DNA from 3 places in the Planococcus sp. 11815 genome. Region 3 is predicted to be linked to each of the others. Evidence: predicted binding sites of a transcription regulator. Region 3 holds the regulator's gene; each other region holds the start of a gene.
What was found. Region 3 encodes Rex, which represses fermentation and respiration genes when NADH is low (regulators of the CRP and FNR family bind a similar motif). Its sites were predicted from a motif close to TTGTGAAATATTTCACAA; they were not measured.
Positions count from the first base shown of each region.

Region 1: M1Q06_RS08320 (cytochrome c oxidase subunit 2A) is a predicted target of Rex. The motif match lies at 2,173-2,190, and genes of this name have one in related genera.
Region 2: M1Q06_RS16035 (cytochrome C oxidase subunit II) is a predicted target of Rex. The motif match lies at 3,412-3,429, and genes of this name have one in related genera.

Region 1 covers NZ_CP096991.1:1,627,346-1,632,535, reverse strand. Annotated here, with positions in the region: gene M1Q06_RS08335 (heavy metal translocating P-type ATPase) at 1-366, opposite strand, end outside; gene M1Q06_RS08330 (Crp/Fnr family transcriptional regulator) at 1,020-1,724, opposite strand; gene M1Q06_RS08325 (heavy-metal-associated domain-containing protein) at 1,739-1,960, opposite strand; gene M1Q06_RS08320 (cytochrome c oxidase subunit 2A) at 2,420-2,563, shown strand; gene M1Q06_RS08315 (cytochrome c oxidase subunit II) at 2,606-3,073, shown strand; gene M1Q06_RS08310 (cbb3-type cytochrome c oxidase subunit I) at 3,094-4,791, shown strand; gene M1Q06_RS08305 (DASS family sodium-coupled anion symporter) at 4,878-5,190, opposite strand, start outside.
Region 2 covers NZ_CP096991.1:3,190,407-3,195,596, forward strand. Annotated here, with positions in the region: gene M1Q06_RS16015 (organic hydroperoxide resistance protein) at 1-167, opposite strand, end outside; gene M1Q06_RS16020 (methyltransferase family protein) at 318-872, opposite strand; gene M1Q06_RS16025 (b(o/a)3-type cytochrome-c oxidase subunit 1) at 1,088-2,740, opposite strand; gene M1Q06_RS16030 (cytochrome c oxidase subunit II) at 2,742-3,209, opposite strand; gene M1Q06_RS16035 (cytochrome C oxidase subunit II) at 3,228-3,350, opposite strand; gene M1Q06_RS16040 (hypothetical protein) at 3,766-4,089, opposite strand; gene M1Q06_RS16045 (Crp/Fnr family transcriptional regulator) at 4,505-5,190, opposite strand, start outside.
Region 3 covers NZ_CP096991.1:568,216-573,405, forward strand. Annotated here, with positions in the region: gene M1Q06_RS03030 (ABC-F family ATP-binding cassette domain-containing protein) at 328-2,271, opposite strand; gene M1Q06_RS03035 (redox-sensing transcriptional repressor Rex) at 2,403-3,035, shown strand; gene M1Q06_RS03040 (twin-arginine translocase TatA/TatE family subunit) at 3,126-3,338, shown strand; gene tatC (twin-arginine translocase subunit TatC) at 3,359-4,132, shown strand; gene M1Q06_RS03050 (lysostaphin resistance A-like protein) at 4,564-5,190, opposite strand, start outside.

The sequences.
Region 1 (5,190 bases), 1.1 Mb from region 3:
ATGCTCATCCAATTTATGCGCTTCGCTTGGCATTAACTTCACCAGCTGTTCGAGAGCATTTGAAGCCCCCATGATGGAACGCATTTCAATCCAATGGCCGAGCAGCATAATGACAACCAATGTGGCGAGTTCCCAATAAAGCTGGTTGCCGTCCCATCCGAAAACCACTAATGTGCTGTAGCCATACGCAATGGTGATGGCCAGCGCAATTAAGGTCATCATTCCGGGATTTTTTTCTTTTGATTCGCTGATTCCACCAGTTAAAAATGGCCATCCGCCATAAAAGAAGACGACAGTCGATAAGGCGAATAAGATATACATATCATTATCGAAGCGCCAATCAACTCCCATGAAATGCTGGATCATCGGCGATAATGCCAGGATAGGGATAGTAAGAAGCAGGGAAACAAAGAAACGTTTCTTGAAATCCTCCACCATATCGCCGTGTCCGTGATGCCCATGATGTTCATGATGTTCATGTTCTGGATGCGTCTGTTCTTCCTGTATCGTAGTCTCGTCCTGATGCTGTTCTGACTGATGACCGTTCTGACCAGTTGAGTGCAAATGTTCATGGTGATTGTGATGGTTTCCCTCATGTTTTGCCAGTGTAACCTACTCCCTTAAAAAGAATTGCTTAAAGCATTCTCAAGTTTTCCCTATACACTTGTCGTTCATTTTATCTGTGGCAATCGAACAGCCCATCTCGAGACATGTGACTAGGTGTTTTGCACATGCAAAACCATCTCCGATTTCAGTGCTTATTTCGAGTGCATCCTTTCGAAGGGTTTTTATATTATCCTATTACTTCAGGCAGTTTAATCTTTAATGAACTATTTTCAGTTATTTTCGTCCGTCCCACTTACTTCGACAGATATAATAAGAGTCAGAATCGCGGTAATGATAAGAACAAGAGACATAACCAACAACATAAGAATCTCCTCCAAAATGATTTATCGTCTTACTTAATTTTGAAATCCTTTCACATTACACATAATTACCATCAAATATCGTACCGATTACTAGATGAGCAGCAAAGCATCCAGATCCAAAACACGGATTCGGCGCTGATCTTCCTGCTCGATCCATCCCTCGTCTTCGAACTTGGCAAGTTTTCGGCTGATGGTTTCGGGAGTCGTTCCAAGAAAAGATGCAAGATCTTTTCTGGACATCGGCAAATGGTACTCCGTTGATTTGTTCTCTTCCACCTGCTGAGCCAGATAAAGCCCAATCCGTGTTTCCACGTCTTCTGTCGCAAAGCTGGTCATCTGGCTTTCCGCCTGGCCAAGCCGGTTGGAAAATTCACTTAGGATTTTCAATGAAATATTTGGATACCGCTGCAGAAATTCCTGAAGATCGCCGCGCTGGATGCTGCAAATGTCGGTCTTTTCCATCGCTTCCGCATAACCATCATGAATCGATTCCTTAAACAAGGCGAGTTCACCCGTGAAATCGCCCGGCTGCAGAATCCGGATCAATTGCTCTTTGCCGTTTTCCGACAGGCGGTAAACTTTCACTTTCCCTTGATGGACGATATACAGGGAATCCGAGGCATCGCCGGCACTGTGCAGCAGCTCCCCTTTCTTCAAGGAGATGGAACGCGTCGTTTTGGCGACTTCCTCCATTTCTTCGTTTTGAAGATGATTAAAGATCGGAACGATGGAAACACATAATTGATGTGCTCCCTTGTTTCCTTTTGTATGCCGGCATGCTTCCTGATACTTCATACTTTCCCTCCTAGTTAGGCAACTTTCCTTGAATACACAGAATAACCCAGTTTCACAATCAGTTCTTCGATCTGCTGATCCGAAATTTGCGCTTCATCAAACTCGACTCTTACTTTTCCGGAATGGAACAGAACTTTGCCATCCTTTACACCAGCCTGTCTCCCCAAAGCATTCTCGATTTTTTTGATGCAGGACGGACAACTGAATGGCTCCATTTGAAATACCGCTTTTCTCATATTGCTCTCCTCCTTATATTCATCTTCATTATAAGGGGTGCCTGTTTCTTTAACCTTGATGGCCGTCAAGGATGATAGTAGTTTAAAGAAATTAACCCTTAAAAGGATTAAAAAATAAAATTTAGTGAATAATACAAAAGAGGTATAGTCTAATTAGACTAAAAACTTATACGATATGCAAGCATACCCAAATCATCTATTCGTAAAAGTGAATGAGAAATGTTCCATATTGGTTTTGCATTGACAGGCATCAAGCAATCCAATTTTTTATTCGCGTATACTGTCTTAACAGATTTATTTTCAATATTCCTGCAATTCCATTCTATTGGTATTTTGCGGCATTATCCAATTTTGAGTTTTACTCGAAAAATTTAAGTTGGTTTCATTCCTTAATGAAGCAACTTGAATAGAACTGAAGCTGCTCTCTGCTTCATCCGGAAAAGAAAGGAGGAAATCAAAATGAAGGAAGCTTCCAAAAAGAAAGACCGCGAAGACGCTCAGGAAACTTCATTGCGAGGCACTTTTACTTCCGTTCTGATCATCGCGGTATTCATGCTTGTGTCCTGGTTCAGCGTTTTCTTTTTATTCCTGGAGCGCAACTGAAACGGGGCAACTATTATAGAAATTTGAGAGGAGATTCGACGTATGCATATCCATCGTTATGAAAAACTCTGGCTGATTATCGGTTCACTCATTTTAGCCGTTTTCCTCGGGATTTTAGCATTTCAAACTTTTTTCCTGGAAATGGGGCCGCCGAGCCATGCGGAAATGATCGATCCGCAAACGGTCCGCGAGTCTGAGATTTTTGCGGACACTGAGCTGAAGGAAATCGGCGATAACGAATACGAAATTGCCATTATCGCGGAAATGTTTGCGTTCCAGCCGGGTGATTTGGAAATTCCGGCAGGCGCGACAGTCCATTTCACTTTGGCATCACCTGACGTCACCCACGGCTTTAAAATTACAGACACGAACGTCAATGTCATGGTCGTTCCCGGTCATATTTCGAAAGTCAGCCATACATTCGACGAGCCAGGGGAATACCTGATCCTATGCAATGAATATTGCGGCCTCGGGCACGAGTTCATGGCGAACACCATCACCGTCAAATAAAGAAGAAAGAAGGGGAAGAAATGGCTCACATCAATGAAACACCGATTCTGCATAAAGGGACGGCCGTTAACGACGATGCCGCTGCCGGCATTACGGGACGGGATATCCGACTATCGGCCGCGAATTTATTCATCGCATTTATTGCATTATTAATCGGCGGATTTGCCGGTCTATTGCAGGGCCTGGTCCGCAGCGGTTTTTTTGAACTCCCTTCGTGGATCAGTTATTATGCACTGCTGACTGCCCACGGCGTCATGTTCATCCTGGTATTAAGTTCTTTTTTCAGCATCGGCTACCTGTATGCCGGAACTTCACGGGTGCTTGGCGGACTGGCCAATAAAACCATCGCTTTCGGATGGGCAGGCTTTGCTCTCATGACAACCGGCACGCTGATCGCTGCGTTTCTTATTGTTACCGGAAACGCCAATGTGCTTTATACGTTTTACACTCCGATGCAGGCGCATCCCTGGTTTTATATCGGGCTTGCGCTTATTGTCGTCGGCATCCTGTTAAATTGCATCGGCATGTTCATCACCTATCAGAGCTGGCGCAAACGAAATCCCGGAAAACTAACGCCGCTTTTCGCCTTTTTCGCAAATGCCGTTTTCGTCCTTTGGGTTTTCGCTTCCCTGTTCATCGCTGTTTTTGTCATAGCGATGGTCATTCCGTGGGCATTCGGATGGGTTGCAACCATTGATCCGATGATGGGCCGCACCTTATTTTGGGCTTTCGGCCATACGCTCGTGAATATTTGGATGCTGACATCCATTTCAGCCTGGTATGTGGCGATGCCAAAAATCATCGGCGGAAAAGTATTCAGTGATTCACTGGCGCGTGTCGCTGTGGTCATTCTTGTGGTGGCCAATGTACCCGGCGGCTTCCACCACCAGATCCTTGATCCGGGCTTGTCCGTCAATGTGAAATTTCTGCACGTGATTCAAACATTCATGATCATTTTCCCTTCCCTCATGACCGCCTTTGCGATGCTCGCCACTATGGAACGGACCGGAAGAGCAAAAGGCGTTACGAGTTTGCTCGGCTGGTGGAAAACGCTGCCTTGGTCTGATGCCCGTTTCTTCGCATTGATTGTCGCCATGTTTGCCTATATCCCAGCGGGGCTCGGCGGAATTATCAACGCCAGCAACCAAATTAACCAGGTTGTCCATAATTCCATCTGGGTCACCGGCCATTTGCATTTAACCGTTGGCACTACGGTCATCCTGACATTTTTTGGGATTTCCTATTGGCTGATCCCTTATTTGTCCGGCAGAAAAATGACGCCGACAATCAACCGGCTGGCCGTTGCCCAAACGGTCATTTGGGCGAGCGGCATGCTGCTCATGTCGGGTGCCATGCATATTAACGGGCTGCTCGGAAGCCCCCGCCGGACGGCCAATACGTCCTACAATGGCCACAGCGCCGCTGCGGACTGGGCGATGTACGAAATGTTGATGGCGATGGGCGGAGTGATCCTGGTCGTCGGCATCATTCTGCTGGTTTATATCTGGGCACAGCTCGCCTTTTTCGCGCCAAAAGGAAAGACAGACTTTCCGATCGGAGAAGATTACAGCCCTTCAGATGCATCACCGCTGTTCATGGACCGCTGGTCGATTTGGGTGGCACTGGCGACAGTATCAGTGGCCATTGCTTATATCATCCCGCTGATCGGCTTTGCTTCGGGCCATAATCCGGGATCGCCGCCGTTCTTGATGCCTTAGCTCAGCAGAAAAGTTACAGATATAGATAAAAGAGGATGTTCCCAAGTCAGTTCTTCAGCAGACTCGGGGCATCCTCTTTTTCTTTCTTACAATAATCCGATCCATTTCCAGTAGGTCGCGCTGAAAAGCAATATCAGCAAGTAACCGATGATGGTCAGCGGCACACCTGATTTCAAAAAGTCCTTCACTGTGAAAGCCCCTGTTCCGTAGGCCAGCATGTTTTGCGGCGCACTGACCGGAAGCAGGAATCCAAACGAAATGACGAATTGCTGGATTAAGACAAAACCGATTTCATTGCCATCGAGCTGCAGAGTCGTGGCCAAAGCGATAAAGATAGGGATCAACGCAGATGACAAGCTCGTTGCACTCGCAAAACCAAGGTGAATGAGAATATTAAAT
Region 2 (5,190 bases), 700 kb from region 3:
GAGCTATAGCCTGCCGCAAACAATTGCTCAGGGTTCGTCGCCGTGTTTGGCTGACCGCCAAGTGCGACTGGTTTTGCTACGTCGAGGTTAAAAATATTGTCCGGCGAATAAACCGTGCCTTCGCGTCCGCCGCTGTTAATCATTGTCGTTTCAAATAGTGGTTTCATTTTTATATCCCTCCAAGAATTATATCTTACACGATGTATATTAAATTAAATCGTACACGATGTAAAATGAAACGCTTCGGTTTTTTGCAAAATAAAAATCCCGGATGCAAGATCCGGGATTTCCACTTCTTTATTCGCGATAGCCCAGCTTCAATAAATATAAGGAATCAAGCGGGCGCGGTGCTTCATCCATTCCTTGTATTCGGGTCCTAACTTTTCGACGAGCAAGGCTTCTTCGTGCTGCATGCGTTTATTGAGTGCAAAAGCGAGCAACAAGCCGCCGGCAACCGCCGCGATTAGGCTCGTAAAGAACAGCGCCATGCCGATGCCGATCAAAAACAAGCCGGTATAAAGCGGGTGGCGCAGCTTGCGGTAAGGGCCGCTGCTGACGATACTATCGCCTTCCCTCACCGTCACGTGACGCGTAAATTGTGATTTCAAATGAATGATTCCCCAAAATCGCAAAAAGACGCCTATGATAAGCAACACGAGCCCGATCGGCTTGAGCACCGATGCAATTTCATTTTCTGCCAGCTCCTGAAGCCAAAAACCAACCACGATGGTGGCAATCAGCGACAATAGGATCCCGAAGAATGTCCTTTTTTCGACCGAGTCGCCTTGCCCAGTCTCACGGTTTTTAAAAACGATGAATTCGACCAGCCAGATAACGCTCACGGCGGTGAAAACCCAGTCCATCCACCCCATCACATCCACCTCTTTCTTCTCCTTAAAATACTATAGAAGATGCTGCTCAAATACAATTTCCAACTGGTTGTGCATAGAAAAAAGCTGTCCCGGCACCTTACCGGAACAGCTCTTCTTTAGTCTTCGTCCGTCACCGACAACTCAACGAGCATCGCGGTGAAAACGATAAAAATGGCCATTAATGCGATTACCATCGTGAACATTGTCCTCAACTCCTACCATGTAATAAATCCTTTCGAGCCAGGTGGTGCATGTTGGATCATGTGGGTCAGTGGAATAGCGTATGCAATGATGATCAACGCAGCGGCAATACCGATCCAAATCCACCAGTTCTCAAGCCATTTTGGCGTATTGGACATATCGCTTTCCGCCAGCGGAAATTCCACCATCTGTTCAGGCGTGTCCGCTTTTGGCGAAACGAACATCGTCATGATGACGATATACATCAAGATCATGGCAGACAGGAACAAAATCGTACCGCCGATCGCCATCGTCACATGGTTTGAGATGATGCCCTCAAACCATTCCATGGCCTGTGGATGATCGTTATAGCCGCTGTACGCTGTACGGCGCGGCGCTCCCATCAACCCCAACACGTGCTGCGCGGTCGACATGAGCAGCATGCCGATCGACCAAGTGATGATCTGGACAAAGCCGAGGCGCTGCATGCGCTTCGTGAAACGGCGACCCGTCAAGTACGGGATGAGCCAGAAGGTCAATCCCATAAACGTCATCGCGACAGGCGTCCCGACGGTAATATGGAAATGCCCGACAATCCATAAGGTATTGTGGACGACTTCATTCAATTGGAAACTGGCATTGATGATCCCGCCAGCGCCGCCAGGAATGAAGAACGCCATGGCGATGAAAATCGAAGTGAAACGGACATCTCGCCACGGCAGTTTCTTAAACCAGCCAAAGAGGCCGGTGCCGCCTTTTTTGCGCCCTGAAATTTCAAAGGTCGCAAACATCGAGAATGCTGTCATGAGCGATGGCACGATGACCATGAAGGTCAAGACCACCTGCAGGAACTTCCAGAAATTCGAGATGCCTGGCTCCGTCAATTGATGGTGGAACCCGACCGGAATCGAGAACAGGATGAACAAGACGAACGCAAGCCGTGCCAAGGAATCACTGAATACTTTCACGCCGAGCAGTTTCGGCACGATCGTGTACCAGGCGATGTACGCCGGAAGCAGCCAGAAATACACAAGCGGGTGGCCGAAATACCAGAATAGCGAACGGCTCAATTCCACATTGATCGTATCCGTCCAACCGAACGCCCACGGAATGTATTGGAACAACACGGTCGCAACAACGCCGAGACAGGCGATGATCCATAACACGATGGTCGTGATCGTCATGAAGGCAAACAAGGGACTCAATTGCCCTTTATTGTTGCGGCGCCAGACCATATAATGGCCGACCAATGCAAAACTCGAAATCCACGTGCCGACAATGACCAAAGCCAGGCCGACGTAATAAAAACCGTTCGCTTTCAGCGGGGCATAAAAGGTATAAAGCACGGAAGCTTCCCCGGCGATGATCATCACCGTGGCCATGACCGTTCCGAGAAGGGTCACCCACAGGCCGATCCATGAAAACAAGCGGACTTTCGGGCCGAAGCTGCCAAGGCTTTTGCTCATGCCGGTGATAAAGAAGGCAAAAATGAAAAAGGTCGTATAAATAAGTGCAAGCAAGACGCCGTGCGCAGTAAGGATTTGGTAATAATCAAGCCAAGCCGGGAGCTGAAGTGCGTCGTTTCGGATAAATACCTGCAATACGCCCATGAGCGTGCCGATCAAAAATGCGGTATAAGCGACACCTAAGTGCCATAAAGCGATTTTACGTTCTGATTGGGCAATCATTTCAGTACACCTCAATTTCCGTAGACATCATATGGTGCCCGGTTCCACAGTATTCGTTGCATAGAATCAAATACTTGCCCGGTTCTTCAAATGTGTAGGATTTGGTCGTAATCCGTCCTGGAACGACCATCATATTGACTTTCGTGTTGTCGATCGTAAAGCTGTGCACCACATCCGTGCTGGTGACTTTAAAAATGATTTCTTTGCCGGCCGGCACCCGCAAGTCCGGTGCATTGTAGCCGAAAGCCAGTGCAACGATCGCTACTTGATATGTATCTTCATCCAATTGCGTCACGCCTGGGTTATCGAATGGCGCGGTTTCGTTCACTTTCTCCGGGTCGATGGTGTCCATCCCCCCGGACGGTGTGTGATTTTGCGAAAACGCACTGACGCCGACGACGCTCAAAAAGACGATGAGCGAGACGATGCCAAAACTGAGCCAAATCTTTTCATATTTATGGAAATGCATGATAAATCTCTCCTTTTTTTATCTCGCTACATACATCAAATACACGGCAACCCACATGGCAACGATGACGATGCCGACGAAGAACACACTGACGAGTGTTCCCCTCAAATTCATATCATGGTCCGATTGCTTCTTATCCATTGCTTCCACCTCATCACTTGTTTGCTGTTTCCTTTAGCATAGGACCTAAGTTTCGATTTAGCTGTGACATAAATCACACCTGGCCGTTTTTATTTTTAGCTGTCCATATTTTCGCCAAAAAAAGAAAGCCTGCGGATGGGCAGGCTTTTGGGTAGTTGCTATTTGTTGGAATGAATGGCGGAGATAGCTGGGGTTCGCATGTGACATTGTTTCGCTATTCTCTTGAAGCTTCATCTTGGTAATCGCCGCCATGCTTTGGGTTGGCCTCTCACTGTAAGCCAAGAAGAACACTTGTCTTACTGTGTCGGCTCACCCCTTTACGCTCGGCGGCTGAGAGATTTCATTGAGTCGGATGCGTTTAAGCTGATTTGCTTCAATATGCAATTTCCGGCTAGTGGGGAAATCGCTTCCTGGATTAGGCGTGTTTGAGGATAGCGAGGGTTAGCGAGTGGCATTGTTTCCCTGTTCTATTTTCTTCTTGGTAATATTCGCTGCCTTGCTTTGGGTTGGCCTTTAGCAGTAAGCCAGAAAGAACGCCTGTCTTACTGCGTCGGCTCACCCTAGGCGCCAGCAGCTGAGAGATTTCGTTGTCTGTAGATTGTTTAATCGCATCTGCTTCTATATGCAGTTGCCGGCTAGTGTGGGAATCGCTTCCTGAGATGGTGCGTCTGACAAGCCGTTGATTGAGTAAGTTAAGTTTATGGGTTTGTTTGGTTGATAGAGACATGTGATCCTTCATTCTTCTACCTGTTTGAAGCAAGCTAAAGAATAATATGAATTTCTACATTTCATTTTAAAGGAGCTGAAGAGCTGATCTTCCACTCTAAAGCTAGAGACGGAGTGGAAGGGGGCTGACGCCTGTGGGACCGCGCGGGCTGGCGAGACAATCGTGGCGCGCTCTTCGCGGCACGTTGGCTCAACACCCGCCCCATACACGGACAGCTGAAAGCGCGACGTCCTGTCGCATCAGCTGCATGACTCGCATCCTGCGAGCCCCAAGCAGCTCCCTGCAACGCAGTCGAAAAGCGGAAGCTTTTCCTTTCATTGCTCTTATATATTCAGCTATATAACTCCTTTGCACTACCCTCTTAAGGAGAAAAAGCCAATGTTACCAGAGCACACAAAAAAGCCTGCCGTAACGGCAGGCTTTGCAATCAGTCGATTTTGCAGAGGTAGATCGGGCATTCTTCGCAATTGATGTCGAATTTCAGTTTGGGGATGTTGTATAGAACGATTTTGCCGTCTTTCATGCCGACGGTTCCTTGTTTGCGCAAGTCGCTGAGCATCCGGTTGACCATTTCTCGGCTCATGCCGCAGAAATTCGCCAACTCCTGGTTCGTCAGCACGACATCGATCAATAAGCCGCCTTCTGCTTCTACACCGTAGCTGTTGCCAAGGCGGATCAAAGTCGAATACAAAGCTCCTTTTTTGCCATGAAGCATCAAATCCCGGAAGCGGGTCTGCGTTTTCTGCTGGTCGATACCCATCCATTTCATGAACGCCATCGCAAGCGTAGGGTCTTTTTCAAGCGATTGTTCCAACTCTTCTACGGGAATTTTCAAACAAGCGGTCTTGGTCAGCGCACGGGCGTCCAGCAAATACGTGGCGCCTTCTGCGAACACAGTGATCTCGCCGACCATCTGGCCAGTGCCGCAAATCTTCAATGCCAGTTCACGGCCGTCCGGTGTTACTTTCCCGATCTGCACTTTTCCGGAACGGAGAATATAAAGGCCTTTTACCGCCTCCCCTTCGCGGAAAAGATAATCGCCTTTTTGGTATTCTTTCACTTGATGGCTGATCGTCAATAACTTTTCGAGCTCTGGTGTCAACTTGTCGATTC
Region 3 (5,190 bases):
AATGCTTCTTTTTTATGAATAATATCCAAATGTTACAAGGACATAGAAATGTATTTTCTGTCAATAGAGAACATTTGTACTTATGCACAATTTGTGAATAAGCTGTTAACAACCTATCGATAAATAGTGGATTTCCTATATATTGTGGAGTTAAAGGTGGAAAACTATGTGGATAAAAGAAAAGGGTCCTGTGGATAATGTTCGTAACTCTGTTGATAGTTGATTTTACAACTCTTCTATTGTGTACAAATCTGTGGAAATATTTATTTTGGTAAATGGTATTGACCTATATGTAGGGAAAAGAAAAACCGCATACCCAGTATGCGGTCAGGAATTCATTTCTTCAAGTTGTTCTTGCAGTTCGAGCCATTCGGCCATGGTTTCTTCATGTGAGTGCTTCAGCTCTTCGAGACGTGATTGCAACGGCATGACGCGTTCATGGTCCTGGAAAATATCCGGTTCGCATAATTGCTCTTCAATCGCTGCGATTTCTTCATCCAGAGATTCCATGGCTTGTTCGATTTCGGTGTTTTTCCTTACTAACTGGCGTTCGAGTTTTTTGGCTTCCTTGTCGATTTGAGAAGTGGATGCAGACGTTTGGATCTCCGGCTGTTTCGCTTTAGCTTCGAGTGCATCAAGCGCTGCGAGTTCTTCAGTTTCGAGTTTTTTCTCAACGTAATAATCGTAATCGCCCAAGTACTCGGTGGTGCCGTCTCGGGACAGTTCTACCACTTTTGTGGCGATTCGATTCATGAAATAACGGTCATGGGAAACGAATAACAGTGTGCCTGGATAGTCGATCAAGGCGTTTTCCAACACTTCTTTGCTGTCGAGATCCAAATGGTTGGTCGGTTCATCGAGCAGCAGGACATTGGCTTTTTGCATCATGAGCTTGGCGAGTGCCACACGGGCTTTTTCACCGCCGGATAAAGTCGACACTGGCTTCAAGACATCGTCTCCAGTGAATAAGAAGCGTCCGAGGATGCCCCGGATGTCTTTTTCATTTACATGCGGGTAGTCGTCCCATAATTCGTTGAGGACGAGCTTATTGCCTTTTAAGTTTGCCTGTTCCTGGTCGTAATAGCCGAATTGGATGCCGGTGCCGTAATGGATGTCACCTGCAAGTGCCGGCAATTCTTTCATGATGGTCTTGAGCAGCGTCGATTTACCGACACCGTTCGGCCCGACAAGCGCGAGGCTGTCGGTGCGGTAGAGTTTCAACGTGATGTTGTTCGACACCGGCTGGTCGCCATAGCCGACAGACAAGGCTTGGACGTTCAACACGTCATTGCCGCTTTGCTTTTGGATGTCGAAACCGAAGCGCGCTGATTTTTCGTCGCCTTCTGGAGCTTCCATCCAGTCGGTCTTCTCGAGCACACGGCGCCTGCTTTGCGCCATTTTCGTCGTCGAAGCACGGACCAGGTTGCGGGCGACATAGTCTTCGAGTTTGGCTTTTTCGCTTTGTTCTTTCTCGTAATGTTTGCGGTCGAGTTCGTATTGTTTCGCTTTTTCGCTTAAATAACGGCTGTAGTTGCCGGTGTATTTACGGACCTTCTTGCGTGATACTTCGTAAACGAGCGTGACGACTTGGTCGAGGAAATAGCGGTCATGCGAGACGATTAGCAAAGCGCCCGGGTAATTCTTCAAATAATTTTCGAGCCAGCTCAAGGTTTCGATGTCCAAATGGTTGGTCGGCTCATCGAGAATCAACAGCTGAGGTTTGGCAAGAAGAAGCTTCGCAAGCATGAGGCGGGTTTTCTGGCCGCCTGACAGGGAAGTGATTTTCTTTTCATAGTCTTCAGCGTAGAACTTCATACCGTGCAAGACCGCGCGCGTATCGGCTTCGAACTGATACCCGCCGGCATCTTTGAAATGGGTCTGGAGGAGGTCATATTCTTGCATGACCTTGGCGTTGCGTTCTGCATCGTTGTAGACATCAGGATCGGCCATCGCCGCTTCGAGTTGACGCAGCTTCGCTTCCTGGTCCCGGAAATGGGCGAAGATCTTCATCATTTCCTGCCATACCGTGGCGTCTGAATTCAAGTCGGTTTGCTGTTCCAAATAGCCGATCGTTAAATCTTTCGGCATGATCAAATCGCCGCTGTCGTAAGACATTTCACCGGCGATGATTTTTAATAATGTGGATTTTCCGGCACCGTTTCGGCCGACGAGTGCGACCCGGTCACGGTGCTGGACTTCAAGTTTGGCGCCTGAGATGATTTCCTCGGCACCGAATGATTTATGGATTTGATTGACTTGCAATACGATCATTTAGGGTCACCTCTATTCTTCTTAAGTGTAGCTGATGGACGGGCGCTTCGCAATTACGCAAGCCTTTACATATCAAGGCCTGTCATGTAAGATTGATACGATTTGACAACAGTTCAGAAGGAAGCGATCCCATGCTTGACGAATCCCATAAAATCCCGCAAGCGACAACGAAGCGGCTGCCCTTGTATTACCGGTTTCTCCAGAATTTTGCCAATGCTGGACAAAAGCGCATTTCTTCGCAGGAGTTGAGCGAAGCGATGAAAATTGATTCGGCGACCATCCGCCGCGATTTTTCCCATCTTGGCGCACTTGGCAAAAAAGGCTATGGCTATGATGTGCAGGAGCTTTTGGCTTTTTTCCGCAAGACGCTAGACCAGGACGAAGCGACGAATGTCGCCTTGATCGGTGTCGGCAGCCTCGGCAGCGCATTTTTAAAATACAATTTCCACCGCAATCACAACACGAAAATCATCCTCGCCTTTGATACGAACAGCCCCCATGAAGGGAAGCAGATCAGCGGCATCGATACGTACCATCCAGATTTGATTGAAGAGAAGATTAAGCAGTACGGCGTCGAAGTAGTCATTTTGACAGTGCCATCGCGGTCGGCCCAGGAAGTGACGGACCGGCTCGCGCAGACAGACATTAAAGGCATACTCAATTTCACGCCGGTACGCATTTCCGTGCCTGAACATATCCGTGTCCAGACGATTGATTTATCGGTCGAACTGCAGACTTTGATCTATCAGATCAAGCATGATTAACATAAAACCTTCACATTTGAACGGCCATTGCAAATAGCCAAAAGGCCGTGTTTCATGTACACTAGAAGCATACTACAGGAGGTGTCTGATATGGCTCCAGGTCCACTAAGTTTAATCATCATCGGGATTGTCGCCTTGCTGATTTTCGGCCCGAAAAAATTGCCGGAACTAGGTAAAGCATTCGGTTCTTCCTTGCGCGAATTCAAAAACGCGACAAAAGGATTGGCTGATGACGATGAAGATGACAAGAAAGTCGAAACAGCGAAGAAAAACGATCTAGACAAGAAAGACGAGCACAAGTAACACGATAGGATGTTTGTCCGATGAACCAACAAAATGAAATGACGGTAGTTGAACATATAGGTGAACTCAGAAAACGGCTGACCTTGATAGTCGTTTTCTTTCTGTTCGCGCTCATTGCGGGATTCTTCCTCGCCGAGCCGCTGATCCGCTATTTGCAGTTCAGTGAAGAGGCGCGGAATCTGACGCTGAACGCGTTCAAGATTACCGATCCGATTAAGATATATATGCAAGTCATGATGATTTTGGCATTGATCATCACGTCGCCATTGATCATGTACCAATTTTGGGCATTCATCAGTCCCGGACTCTCTGACAGGGAGCGAAAAGTGACGCTTGGGTATATCCCATTTTCCTTGTCCTTGTTTATCGGCGGGATTGCGTTTTCCTATTTGGTGCTGTTCCCGTACGTCATCGGGTTCATGCTCAATATTTCGGAGAACCTGGATATCCAGGAGACGATTGGGATCAATGAGTATTTCCAGTTTTTGTTCCAAATTACTTTGCCGTTCGGCTTTATCTTCCAGCTGCCGGTGTTGATGCTGTTTTTGACGCGTCTCGGCATTTTGACGCCGATGATGATGACGAAGTACCGGAAGTATGCGTACTTGGCGCTGGTGACAATCGCCGCGTTCATTACGCCGCCGGATATTGTCTCGCATATGCTAGTCACTTTGCCGCTGATTTTGCTCTATGAATTCAGTGTGATCATTGCGCGCATCGGATATCGTAAGTTCCTGCGGGCAGAACAGCAGCAGGCAATTGAAGAACAGACAGGAGACCTTCCGCCGAAATGATGGCGGGAGGTTTTTTATTTGGAAAGAAAATGGGGTGGAGACAGGAGATTGCGCTCCTGGCGGATGCTTGGGGCCCGCAGGATGCGGGTCATGCAGTTGAAGCGACAGGACGTCGCGTTTTCAACTGCCCGGGGATAGGGCGGGTGTTGAGCCGATGTGACAAAGAAGCCCCTGCGACATACCTACAAGCAGATATGTCGCAAATGAATAAGCTCAGCTTCTCTTCACTTATTCATTCGCTATGTCCCACAGGGGTCAGCCCCTTTCGCTCCGTCGCTAATTTTAGAGTGGAACGGACATTTCATCACGCACTCAACACTTTAGTTACCTCCTAGCTAACTGATGCCAACTTCAATACTATCGTATCTTCTTATTTTTCTCTTATAGAGATTAAAAACCGCCGCTCCAACAAAGGAGTGGCGGTTTTTGGGTTATTGCAGATTTTCCATTTGTTTGATGAAGGTTTCGATTTTGTCCATATTGAGCTGGATGAGCATGACGTAGCCGTTCAGCAGGATGTGCGCGATAATCGGGGTGAGGATGCGCTTGGTCCGCTGATAGAGGGCTGCCAGGATCAGTCCGGTCGTGAAATAGAGCAAGAGATGCGTGAACTCGAGATGGACGAGTGCGAAGACGAGCGCCGAGATGGCTGTGGCGATCCAGAAGTTCATCGTTTGGTTCAAGGAGCCGAAGACGACTCTGCGGAAGACGAGTTCTTCGAGGATCGGGCCGAACAGAACGACTGCGATGATCGCGTACGGCACGACTTCAGCGATTCGGACGAGCGTCTGGGTATTGGCGGATCCCGGGTCGATGCCGATCGCCATTTCGATCATGGCGGCGATCGATTGCCCGATGATCAACAGCAGAAAGCCGAGGACGCCCCAGCCGATAGCAGCGGGAAGGCTCGATTTTTTGCCTTTCCAAATATTGAAGAAGTTGCGGTCGCGCAAGATGAGGATCATCGTGACCAAAAAGCCGATGCCCATCGTCAGGAAGATCAGCCATCCGGATGTGGAAGCGCGGGCCGTGGCATCGTCAAGCCCTTGGTCGCGGAA